DNA from 3 places in the Paenibacillus sp. FSL R10-2771 genome. Region 3 is predicted to be linked to each of the others. Evidence: riboswitches for the same ligand, from Rfam matches in the RefSeq annotation. Region 3 holds a riboswitch; each other region holds the start of a gene.
What was found. A riboswitch is a leader RNA that binds a small molecule or an ion and turns the genes downstream of it on or off. The one in region 3 is predicted to bind cobalamin.

Region 1 (4,009 bases), 1.7 Mb from region 3:
CTCTTCGCTCTTGCGGTCGCAGTATTCACGCATGTGGCGGACAATGGCCACTGCCTTGGCATGGACCTCCATATCTTCGCCATGGTGTTTGCCGTACATAGCCTTCATGCACTCGGCCATACCGATGAAACCAAGGGACAGGCTGCCGTGCTTCAGCAGTTCACCTACGCTGTCTTCCGGTGCAAGCTGTTCGCCGCCTTCCCAGACGCCTTCACGCATCATGAAATCGGAGGCTTTGGCTTTCTGGGAAGCCTGAATGCGGAACCGGTGCAGCAGGCCGTCCAGCGCAACGTCCATATAATGATTAAGATCTTCGAAGAAGCCTTCTTCGTCAGCGGCAAGGCGGCGGCCAGTTACTGTGCCGTAAGCCAGACCAAGACGTACAAGGTTAAGCGTATTGAATGAAAGGTTGCCTTTGCCCGAGCAGTGATTGCGCCCGAAGCGGTCGCCCAGAACACGTGTCCGGCAGCCCATCGTAGCAAATTCAGTATCCGGATCGGTTGGATCGTAGTACTGCATATTCAGCGGAGCATCCAGATTGGCGAAGTTCGGATACAGCCGGCGTGCAGAGCACTCTGCCGCTTTCAGGAACAGCTCATAGTTAGGATCACCAGGCTGCTGGTTGACACCCTGTTTGCACTTGAAGATCTGAATCGGGAACACCGGTGTTTCTCCGCTGCCAAGTCCGTTCATAGTAGCAGTTAAGAGGGAGCTAATCACGAGCTGGCCCTCCGGAGAGGTGCAGGTTCCGTAGTTGATGCTGGTAAAAGGAATCTGGCCGCCGGAGCGGCTGGACATGGTATTCAGGTTATGTACCATGCTCTCCGCAGCCTGAAGGGTTTCAATTTCTGTCTCTTTCAGGGCGAAACGGAAGGCACGCGGATACTTCTCTTCCAGATCGCTGCGGGTCATAGTGACCTCGCCGAGCGCTTCGCCGGCTGTACCTTCCTCGAAGTATTCCATTCCTTTGCGGAACAGCTTAGCGAAGGATTTAGTGACATAAGGCGCCAGATCGTAATCCAGCTTGTTGGCGGATACGCCGCCGTACTGGGCATTCTGCTGGGACTGGAAAATAATCGCCACCAGCGACATAGCCGTCATAATCGAATTCGGAGGGCGGACGCTGCCGTTGCCGGTATTGAAGCCTTCGCGGAGAAGACGTTCAAACGGGATGAAGATGCAGTTAGTTGTTCCAATGGCATATTGGTCCAGGTCGTGTACATATACAACATTATCTTCAATAGCCTGCACGAGCTGTGGCGGCATTGTGAAATTGCGGGCGTACCACTTGGAATATTCACTGCCGAATTTGCTCATCTTGCCGGAGAAGCTCTCCCCGTTCAAGTTGGCGTTCTCGCGCAGCAGATCCAAATCCCGGCTGTCGATAATATCCCGTCCCAAATGAATAACTTCTTCCAAAAGAACTTCCTGTGCAGCTTGTCCTTCGTTATATCGTTTCTCCAGCAGCGTCATTGTATAGCTCTCTCCTCTCGGTATCGTAAGCGTGAAGCATGTGCTCCATGACATCAGTAAAAAGGCATCTCCAGCCGGGAGGCGGGAAATGCCCGAATGCGTATTGCAAATATCCGAAACAGCGGACATTTGCCGGTGGTCTATGTGGAAAATACGAACGGGCACAGGGCTTGTCCTGTTCTGGAACCTGTTCTTGTACCTTCCGCAGAAGCCGATACCTGAGGACGATACTCTATCGTCCTCAGGTATCGGCAGCCTCTGGCCCGATTAACGGAAAGGCTAACTCTGCTCGTGCAGGCCGCATGCGGGCACCTCGCCTGTTCCTCGCAGGAGTCTAACAGGTGCCACAGAAACAGGCAGGTCTCCTGGCTTCCGGCATGCCCTCCGGCGCCTTCCCGAGGGGCCTCGCAGCCCCTTAGTGGCTTGTTGTCGGAGGATGCTGCTCCAGCGGCGTCTGGCAGCTGGAACATCCGGTTACAGTGGCGGGACCGCAGCGGATTTGCACCGTGTTTCCCTATTAAGCTTCAACCCTAGCAAGAGGGCGAAACACCTGTTTCTACTATATTTTGTTGTTGTTAAATAAAAGTAACTCAATATATTGTGTTTGTAAACATTTTTTTGCGAATCCGCGCGGGGAGCGGGTTCCGCAGGTTTACTCACAGATGATCCACAGTTAGTCCACAGGTAATCCACAACTTTCCTGTGGATATGGCCTTAAATGAGTCATAAATTGTCCCAAAAGATGCCACAAAGACTCCATAAATAGAGTGCGTCTAATCCTAGTAGTTTTACTAGGGAGATAGTAATAAAGAGGGGGGGGCTATGGGTATTTGTGGGAGCGGCGCTGAAGGGTTACAATTAAGGAGTAAGGACAGAGCAGACTCATCAAACTTGCAGGAGGGATTTCATAATGGCGATTGGCGAAGTGACCGTTATTCCGATTGGCACTGGCAGTACCAGTCTCAGCAGCTATGTGGCCGATATGCAGCGTGTGCTGCAGACCGTGGAGGGGATTACCTATGAGCTTACTTCGATGGGGACTATTATTGAAGGACCGGTTGCACGGATTCTTGCTGCGGTAGAAGCGCTGCATGAGTCGCCGTTTACGTCAGGAGCACAGCGGGTTTCCACCTCGCTTAAGATTGATGACCGTCGTGACAAGCCTTCTACGAGCCGCAGCAAGCTGGAATCCGTGGAACGCAAGCTGCAAGGAGAGTAAAGAGTACCTGTAGTTGTAATCAGATTCAACCTATAAGGAGCGGATCTTTCATGGCAAAAGCCTCACAGCAGATCGGGATTCAAATGTACACACTGCGTGACCAGACGGAGCGCGATTTCCTGGGTACACTGGGCAAAGTTGCGGAGATGGGATATCAGGCGGTAGAATTCGCCGGTTATTTCGGCGTGTCTGCAGGAGAACTGCGCCGTACATTGGACCGGTTGGGTCTTGCTGCGCCTTCGGCGCATGTGGGCCTGGATTTCAGCAGTCTGGATAACATGGAACGGGCGTTAGCCAAAGAAATTGAATATGCGAAGGAACTTGGATTACAATATATGATCACCCCTTCGGCACCGCTTCCGCAGAACCCCTCAATGGAGGATGTGACGGCGGTGATTCCCTTCCTGGAGAAGGCCTCCGCGATGGTCCGTGCAGCAGGCCTGCAGTACGGGTATCACAACCATGATTATGAATTTGCGGAGGTAGACGGCAAAGCAGTCATCGATATATGGCTGGAACAGATTCCTGCGGAGCATATGTTTGCAGAGTTCGATCTGGGCTGGGTACACAGGGGCGGAGCACGTCCTATTGACTATGTCGCCCGTTATGCCGGCCGTGTTCCGCTGGTTCACATTAAGGATTTCGGGGCAAATAATGAAGAGACTGACCTCGGGAAAGGGCAGGTTGATTTCCGGAGCGTCTTCGACAAGGCAGAGGAGAGCGGGATTCTGTACTATATAGTAGAGCAAGAGGCTTATGCCGTGTCCTCGTTGGAAAGTGCTAAGGAGGCACTGGAATATTTCCGCGGGCTGGGGCTAATGCAGGACTAGGCAGCGCGAATGATCAAAAAGGGTTGCGTTTTCTGCTGAAAGAGTTATAATATTTTTTGTTTGGCAGGCAGACTATCCTTTAAGCTGGTGTAGCTCAGGGGTAGAGCAACGCACTCGTAATGCGTAGGCCGGGGGTTCAATTCCCTTCACCAGCATCTTTTGAATTCATATGCAGCGCGGCCTCCGGGGATTTCGGAGGCCGCGCTTTTTTCTGTACCACCATAAACCTCTACCATTCTTCTACCATATTCGAGTGAAGTAACGGAATTCACTTTTGGTAGCCGTCAAGTCTTATTTCCTAATCTGCTTAGCGGTTTAAGCCGGATGCCCCATTGGGCGCACGATCAATTCATTTACATCCACTTCCGCAGGCTGCTCAAGGGCATAGGCAATGGCGCGGGCAATACCGGAAGAGGGCAAAGCATTGGCCCGGAAGGATTTCATCATCTCGAGGGCTGACTCATCAGTGATGGTATCAGCCAGTTCG
Region 2 (4,009 bases), 1.1 Mb from region 3:
TATATTCATATTTAAGGTTTAGCTTATCTAGGATCTTTTCTTCATCAAGGCTCTTCTTCCTTGACCCATATCCTTCCTAAGGCAATCTAACCGCTACAGCAGCGGCCATTTCTCTGGTTACAGCTGTGGCAGGAGCGAATTCGCCGCCGGTACCGCTCATAATTCCAAGTCCGGTTACAGTACGTACCGCCGTTAATGCGTAGGCGCTGATCTGGTCTTCATCGGTGAATTTTCCGGTTCCGGCTGCTGCCGAAGCCTCGTCCAGCTTCAAGGCTCTCACGATCATTACAGCCATATCCTGGCGGGTAACGGGGCCGTCCGGTTTGAAGGCTGTGCCTGCTACTCCGCTGACAATTCCCAGTTCCTTCGCTTTGTTCACTGCTCCATAATACCACGCATCCGCCTTAACATCACTGAAACTCTGGGCTGACGATGCCGCAGACGGCTCGTTGCCGGTCAATCTCAGCAGCAGTGCCGCAAATTCAGCGCGGGTAATATTCTGCTTCGGTGCGAACACGAGGCTGCTCTCACTGACACCGCCCATCAGCTTGCGGTCATAGACCGTGTACACTGACTCCAGCGCCCAAGGCGAGATTGTCTTCACATCGGTAAAAGCAGCACGGTCAGCCGCAGCAGAAGCCACGGTCAGCGGCTGCGAATAGCGGACTACCGCAGGTGTGCTGTCTTTGAGATATCCGGTAACGGTAATCGTATATTTATTCGCTGGCAGGCCGCCGGCAACAACAGCTGAACCCGCAGCATCCGTAACAGCAGTTTTACCGCCGATGGATACCTGAACCCCTGCGGCTGGCGAGGATACCGGGTCGGAAGTGAAGGTCGCTTCATTCCATACCCACTGCTTTTGAGTTACTTTTACAGTAATATCTTGTCCAGGCTGCGGCTGTGCAGGGGAGACCGCCACGGACTCTACCACCTGTGTGTTATCCCCGCCATAATAGACAAGCACGCGGTCATTCTCCGCAAGAAGGAAATCACCCATGCCTACACTTGGATAGATCCACGCTCCACCGCGGGCTACAACATACATCCACCCGTCATAGCCGCCAAAAGCACCCGCAGTTACGCCGCCGATTCCCGTCACGTAATTGCCAGCTTCATTGACCAGGGCCACCTTCTTCGCCGCCGCTGCCTTCTCCAGTGCTTGAAGTACATTTCCCGCATATACAGTGCCTTCTGCCAGGGTTCCGTTAGGGCTCTCAATGGCAACGGACACACTAACCTGAGGACTCTTCACAGGTGAATTGCTAAGATCATAGAGCTTGCTGCCTGTGCTGAAAAGCTTGTAAGCTACCAATGCTTCCAGTGCCTGCTCTGTCGAGAGCTGATTGTAGCTTCCCCCCGCTGTATGAGCGAACCCGCCATCTGCTGCACTATAGCTAAGAAGCTTACTGACAAGGTTTACATTGCCTACGGTATACTCCGCCCCTGCCGGGTCAATGCCAAAGGAGGACAGACCAATAATGGCTTGAGCGACACTCTCGCTGCTGTCACCATAGCCGCCGTTCTTGTCCTGTGCAGTCGCCAGCCAGGCTGCCGCCCGCTGTCCTGCGGTATTGACTGCCGGATCATCCTTATGTCCTGCCAGCACAGTAAGCACCATCGCCGTCATGTCCGGATCACTAGCCCCCGTAGTCAGAGTGAAGCCTCCGTCAGTGTTCTGCTTGGACAGGATCTCAGCCAGCAATTTAGCTGGGGTCCATTTCGCATTGTCAGGCATAGTATAAGTTCCGGAATCAAGCGCCAGCAGTACATAGGCTGCGTTGTTCAGCGTCTGGCCGGTAATTTTATCGTTATTGTAGAGCTTCTCAATCAGATTGTAGCCGGCAACATCCGCCGGATTCCCGCCAAGCGCCCTAACCGTAAGCGTAATCCGCGCATAGTCCGTAGCTCTGGCGTAGACACCCTTGGCTGCGGCTACTTTACTCTCAAGCGCCTTTAAATAACTATCCGGAACCTTATAGCCCGCCTGCGCTAGGCCGATGGCCTGCCAGTCGGACTGGACTCCGGCCTTCAGCACAAACTCCGAAGTGGCATAGACTGCCTCAGCTACGCTAACTGCTGTGCCTGAAGGTAGAGATGCCGCGTTATTCCCAGTGCTCGCAGCCGTCTCTGCAAAAGCCTGTCCCGCCGGAGCTACAGCCGCTCCCAGAACCGCGAACATCATGACAACGATCAGACCCAGCCGGATAAACTTGGATGATAAATTGTTCTTCATTGCTTGACCTCTTTCTGTGAATAGAATGGTATAGATGAATCCTGCGTCCTCCGCTGATGCGGGTGCAACATAAAGACCGCCCTGTACAGGGCGGCCGGGGAAGGATACAATACATGCAGCTGATATGAAGTTTCCCTCACACAGCCACTGCTTATATTTGCACCTGTTCCGCATTCTTACCCCCGAAGAATAGAAACAACAACGAAAAAGGCAGGTCTCCTGGCTTAAGCTTCATTGCTTCCCCCGCCTTCCCATCCTATTATCAGACAGTGACTTCTCAGGAGTCGCTCCGCATTTACAGTGGCGGGACCGCACCGGACTTGCACCGGACTTCCCTTTTAAGCAGATTACAATCGTAGAACCGGCATGGGTATCTGTTGCATGACTACGCCTGTTTCTACGGAAATCCGCACCTTTTTCCAAAGCTTATTAAATTTGAATATTCACAAACAATCATATCTACTATTCCCCTGTATGTCTATAGACAAGCTGTTTCAATTATAGGCACAACCGGCCCCTTCCGCACAAAAAGTCCTGAACAACACTCGCCGCATTCTCCCGGCATATCATGCTGTTCAGGACTTAAATAGTGATGCTTCCGCTTCCGGCAAGAGCCGGCAGCTGGTTGATTGTATTATGTACAACAGAATGGGAATAAAAGGCGGCCATAATGCATTCTGCTGTATTTAGTACAATTGATTTTGGAATATACCCCTTATAAGCTCTAAAATCCGGATTCTAATGTACCAAATACAATAGAACGCATAATAGGGCTGATTATTCCTGATTTGAGTGTACAAAGTACAATGACCTCTCTGCCAGCTTACGCGGAAGCACCGTTGATGAAATGCCGGACTTCTCTTACATCCGGCTTCGCCCAATTCAGGCTCTCACCCAATCATTCCGCATCCGTGTCCGGGCTGGCGGAAGGAGTGGGGCCGGGGCCGGGTGTAGTCTCCGGAGTAGTGCTCGGGGTACTTCCCAGAATGCTCCCCGGACTAGCCTGTAGCTTCAGCGTATAGATTCCCGCAGTGATCACATCACCCGCGGCCAGCTTTGCGCCCGGCTCCAGCTCCACCGTCACTTCATATACGCGCGCAGGTGTTCCTGCGCCCGATGCGCCCGCCGCCGGGGAGGCTTCGGCTTCATCAGAGCCGCCGCTATTTCCAGCGGCTGCATTTCCGGTCGCCCCGCCGTCAGTCCCGACGGCTCCCTCATCAGAGCCGCCGTCATTTCCGGCGCCCGATGCACCCGCCGCCGGGGAGGCTTCGGCTTTATCAAAGCCGCCGCTATTTCCAGCGGCTGCATCCCCATTCGCACCGCCGTCAACTCCGGCGGCCAGGCAACTGCTCGCAGTTGCTGCAACCTTGTAAGTGTCCGCAACGTTATTACCGGACATCACGATGATCTCCGCCGGGTTAAAGGCGGAGCATTCCGCCACAGAGGCAAAGCTGAACACCAGCTTGACGCCTGCCTCCCCGCTGCTTTCAGCCCCGCCAGCATTCCCGCTGCCTGCCTCCCCGCCGCCTTCAGCCCCGCCAGCATTCCCGGTACCTTCTGTTCCACCATTTCCGGTTCCTGTGCTTGTCCCGGCACCTGCCACTCCGCCAACCAGCCGTACAGAGACCGGGCCTTGCTCTTGCCCATCCGCATTGTGGATATCACCCCGAATCGGGCTCACAGTCGGCTGCGGTGCAGCGGTATCCGCATCCGGCCGCAGCCAGCTGATAGCGATGATGGCTATGATCAGTACGATCCCAAGCACGCTGCCGG
Region 3 (4,009 bases):
CAGCAGTTCCATGACACTGCGGCAGCGCTCAGCTATTGCGGCTTCGTCCATCCCCGTTCCCCGCAGCCCGAAGGACACATCCTCCAGAGGTGTGCTCAATATGAGCTGCTGCTCCGGGTCCTGAAAAACAAGACCCACACTGCGCCGCAGCGCGGCCAGCTCTTTTTTGGCATAGGACAATGTCCTGCCTCCCTGCTGAACCGTACCCTTCTGTGGACGCAGAATGCCGACAGCATGCAGGAACAGGGTCGATTTGCCCGAACCATTGTGGCCGAGCACCGCCGTTTTGCGGCCTTTGGGAATGGAGATGGTTAGTTCACGCAGCGCGGCTTCCTTCGTATCCGGGTAATGAAACACCACCCCGTCAAAAGCCAGACTATATTCCATGTCCATGACGTACTCCTCTAATGTGATTTGGCAAAGCGGTATCGGATAAATGTTGTACGTTTTACAGCTTTGAATCCTGGATACTCCGGCCTTCTGGGGGATTGTTGTATGGAATACAACAATCTTCCCTCAGAGCCAACTAAATGAAGTGAAATGCTGCCTTTTGTACAACAATCTTGGAATACATCCGATATTCCGGGGAAATTGTTGTACTTTGGGCATGATTTCAACAAAGCCAGCAGATTTCCTGCACTAAAATCTTAAATTCAACCCCGCAGCCACAGCCAAAGCTGCGCCAGCGCCAGCACAGCGATCCCGGCATACGCCCGGACCGCATAACGCCGCGGCACAGGCCGCGCGGTATACGGCGGCAGAATGATCTCCCCCGTGAACCCGCGGGTCAGCAGCCCCTGCGACAATCCGTAATAACGGTGCATCGTATTGCCGAAGAGGGCCGCGGTCATGGCCGCAGTCTCCCGCAGCCTGGCCTTATACCCTCTGCGGCCGCCGCGCAGCCTCCGGGCCAGCATCAGCCCGTGCGCCGCATCATTCAGCAGGAACAGGAAGCGGTACATGATCAGCATCAGCTCCAGCACAATCTGCGGCATACGCAGCCTGCGCAGCACCTGCAGAAGCTCGCTGAACGGGGTGGTGAACATTAGGAAGAAGAAGCAGCTCATGCAGGCCGAGACTCTGGCCAGCAGTTCACCGGCCCGCTCCAGCCCTGCTGCCGTGATATATACCGGAAGAGGCGGCCCCGAAATCCGGAATATGCCAGCTTCCCCGGCAGCCGGGTGGCCGAATTCCACGAGCAGCGCCGGTACACTAAGGCAATAGAACAGCAGCGCCGTGCCAAACAACAGCCCGTAGGCGCGATAGGGAATTTTGGCATGCAGGATGCACCAGGACATCATCCACAGCGTAATCACAAGCTGCAGCACCGGATGCACGGTATAGGAGAGCAGGAACATCAGTGCCGCGAACGAGCTTTTCCACATGGGAGACAGCTGCCTCAAGGCATTATTATAAGAAAGGACATCAATTCGTCTGATCACTTGCTGATGCTGTTCTGCTTCGCCTGGCCTTGTTTCCCTTTCAGCAGCCCCAGTGAATATCCGATCACCCCGGCGCCAATCGCCGCCTGCAATGCGAACAGCATACTCTCCGTCTCACCCGGAAGCTCGGTCAGCGGCTTGAACCAGGGTTCATATTCGGGGTTAATCTCTGTGATCACACCCTCGGCAGCATCATCGGCCCCGCCGAAATCACCACTCACGAACAGCAGCGGCAAGACACACAGCAGGACAACAGCCAGCAGCATCAATCCATTTTTCCATTTATTGCTCATTATGCATTTCCCCCTTTGACCTTACGTTTCAGGAGCGACATTTCATTCGGACTGTACGATTTCAGCCAGTTCCACAATAATACGGTCAGCAGCCCTTCGCTGATGGCCAGCGGAATCTGCGTCACGGCAAAGATCCCCCCGAATTTGAGAAAAGACGCCAGGACTCCGCCATCCGCAGCCGGAAAAGCCACCGCAAGCTGGAAGGAAGTCACTACATAAGTCATCAGATCGGCAACCGCCGCTGCACAGAATAAGGCCAGCTTCTCGCGGTCCGGCAGCTTCATCATCAGCTTATAGACTGCATATCCGGCAAAAGGCCCCGCGACCGCCATCGAGAACGCATTCGCCCCCAGCGTAGTGATCCCCCCGTGCGCCAGAAGCAGCGCCTGAAACAACAGCACGATCGAGCCGATCACGCCCATCGGCAACGGTCCCAGCATAACTGCGCCAAGTCCGGTACCTGTAGGATGCGAGCTGCTTCCGGTAACGGAAGGCATTTTGAGCGCCGATAAGACGAAGGTGAACGCCCCTGCCAGACCGAGCAGCAGCTTCAGCTCCGGATTCTCCCTGGTCATCGATCTAAGCCTGATAATCCCGAGTATGAAGAACGGTAAGAACGCCACCCACCAGAACACGGCCCAGCCTACCGGCAGAAACCCTTCCATAATGTGCATAGCCTGGGCCGTTCCCGGTTCATTCAGCATAAAGTACACTGTAAATCCGGCAATCAGCGCCGCAAAACTCCAAAATCCGCGTTTCTTCATTTGTCAGCCTCCAAGTTTCTTTAATATAGCAAACCCAAAAAACTCCCGCCCTTCAGGGTGGGAGTTTATGTACGCAGGTATGATTCGATAGAGGACGCTGCAGAGACGCCTCTTCTCATTAACCTATCCGTACACCGCTCCTATCCGCGTAGAGTCGTGGTGTGCGTAATCAAGGTAGGTCTCCTGGCTTGGAATACGGGCGCTATATCCTTCGTCTTCCCCGGGGTTCTCCCCGAGTGACATCATGAAGTTCAGCTCTTCCTTACAGTGGCGGGACCGCTCGGGACTTGCACCCGATTCCCTGTTATCCCTTGCCTGATCCGGCAAGAGCACCTTGTTACATCGCTAATCCATCCTACATCATAGCGGAACAGGCTCTGCATGTCTGTGATAAAATTGGAGCGGCTGCGAAGGACGCAGTATTCATTTGCTTGTTGGGCAGCGTTCATTTGCTTGTAAGAATATCATTTGAGTAATATAATTATTAACTATATAACCTGAACGTGGAGGCAGCGCATGAAACTTGATCTAACCGAACAATCTTTACCCGTGTACGAAGCGTTATCCAGCGCTGTGCGCCTGCAGATGCTGCGGCTCCTGTCCGAACAGCCTATGAACGTCAAGGAACTGGCCGGGGCGCTGAAGCTCAGCAGTGCCATTATGACGATGCATGTGCGCAAGCTGGAAGCTGCCGGACTGATCCGCAGCCACATGGCTCCCGGGCGCAGCGGACTGCAGAAGATTTGTACACTGGCCGCCGAGAGTGCTGAGATTATTTTCCCCGGACAAGCCAGAACACAGCGCAGAGGCTACCGTAAGGAAATTCCCGTGGGCCACTACTCTGATTTCCAGATTGAACCGACCTGCGGCTTATCTACAACCGAGCGGGTGATTGGCAACTTTGACGATCCGCGGTATTTCTGGGATCAGGAGCGGGTGAATGCGGGCATTCTGTGGTTCGGCAAAGGATTCGTAGAATATAAAATCCCGAACTTCCTGCTGTCCAGCCAGAAGCCGGAGGAGCTGGTCATCACGATGGAGATTGCCTCCGAAGCCCCGTCCATCAATAATAACTGGCCCTCCGACATCACCTTCACACTGAACGGTCAGCGGCTAGGCTTCTGGACCAGCCCCGGCGACTACGGGGACAGCCCGGGCAAATACACTCCTGCCTGGTGGCCTGCGCTCACCAACCAATATGGGCTGCTTAAGCAGCTGCGGATTACTCCGGCGGGCACGTTCATGGACGGTCAGAAGCTGTCAGAGGTTACGCTGGAGCAGGTCGGTATCCGTGATAAGCAGTGGACGTTCAAGGTCTCTGTGGAAGAGGATGCGGAGCATATCGGCGGCCTTACCTTATTCGGCAAGGGGTTCGGCAACTATAACGAGGATCTTGTGTTTGAGCTCTTTTATACAGATGCAGTTGAAGCTTCGGCAAGTGCCAGTCTGGCGGAATGACCCAAACAGGATGGTGCAGCAAACAGCGGCAGCGGGAGACCTAAGGCTCAGG

Region 1: linked by a shared signal. The riboswitch ahead of NSU14_RS29495 (anaerobic ribonucleoside triphosphate reductase) and the one ahead of NSU14_RS21830 (energy-coupling factor ABC transporter permease) in region 3 are both predicted to bind cobalamin.
Region 2: linked by a shared signal. The riboswitch ahead of NSU14_RS26880 (S-layer homology domain-containing protein) and the one ahead of NSU14_RS21830 (energy-coupling factor ABC transporter permease) in region 3 are both predicted to bind cobalamin.

What each region holds. Positions count from the first base shown of each region.
Region 1 is NZ_JBBOBM010000001.1:6,835,091-6,839,099, reverse strand. It holds gene NSU14_RS29495 (anaerobic ribonucleoside triphosphate reductase) at 1-1,473, opposite strand, end outside; gene NSU14_RS29490 (hypothetical protein) at 1,570-1,695, shown strand; cobalamin riboswitch at 1,812-2,042, opposite strand; gene NSU14_RS29485 (MTH1187 family thiamine-binding protein) at 2,384-2,692, shown strand; gene NSU14_RS29480 (sugar phosphate isomerase/epimerase family protein) at 2,743-3,522, shown strand; tRNA gene NSU14_RS29475 (tRNA-Thr) at 3,606-3,677, shown strand; gene NSU14_RS29470 (SDR family oxidoreductase) at 3,838-4,009, opposite strand, start outside.
Region 2 is NZ_JBBOBM010000001.1:6,230,436-6,234,444, forward strand. It holds gene NSU14_RS26875 (hypothetical protein) at 1-15, shown strand, start outside; gene NSU14_RS26880 (S-layer homology domain-containing protein) at 77-2,236, opposite strand; cobalamin riboswitch at 2,429-2,617, opposite strand; gene NSU14_RS26885 (GAP1-N2 domain-containing protein) at 3,135-4,009, opposite strand, start outside.
Region 3 is NZ_JBBOBM010000001.1:5,105,668-5,109,676, forward strand. It holds gene NSU14_RS21815 (energy-coupling factor ABC transporter ATP-binding protein) at 1-393, opposite strand, end outside; gene cbiQ (cobalt ECF transporter T component CbiQ) at 654-1,403, opposite strand; gene NSU14_RS21825 (energy-coupling factor ABC transporter substrate-binding protein) at 1,439-1,735, opposite strand; gene NSU14_RS21830 (energy-coupling factor ABC transporter permease) at 1,735-2,499, opposite strand; cobalamin riboswitch at 2,656-2,851, opposite strand; gene NSU14_RS21835 (ArsR/SmtB family transcription factor) at 3,016-3,957, shown strand.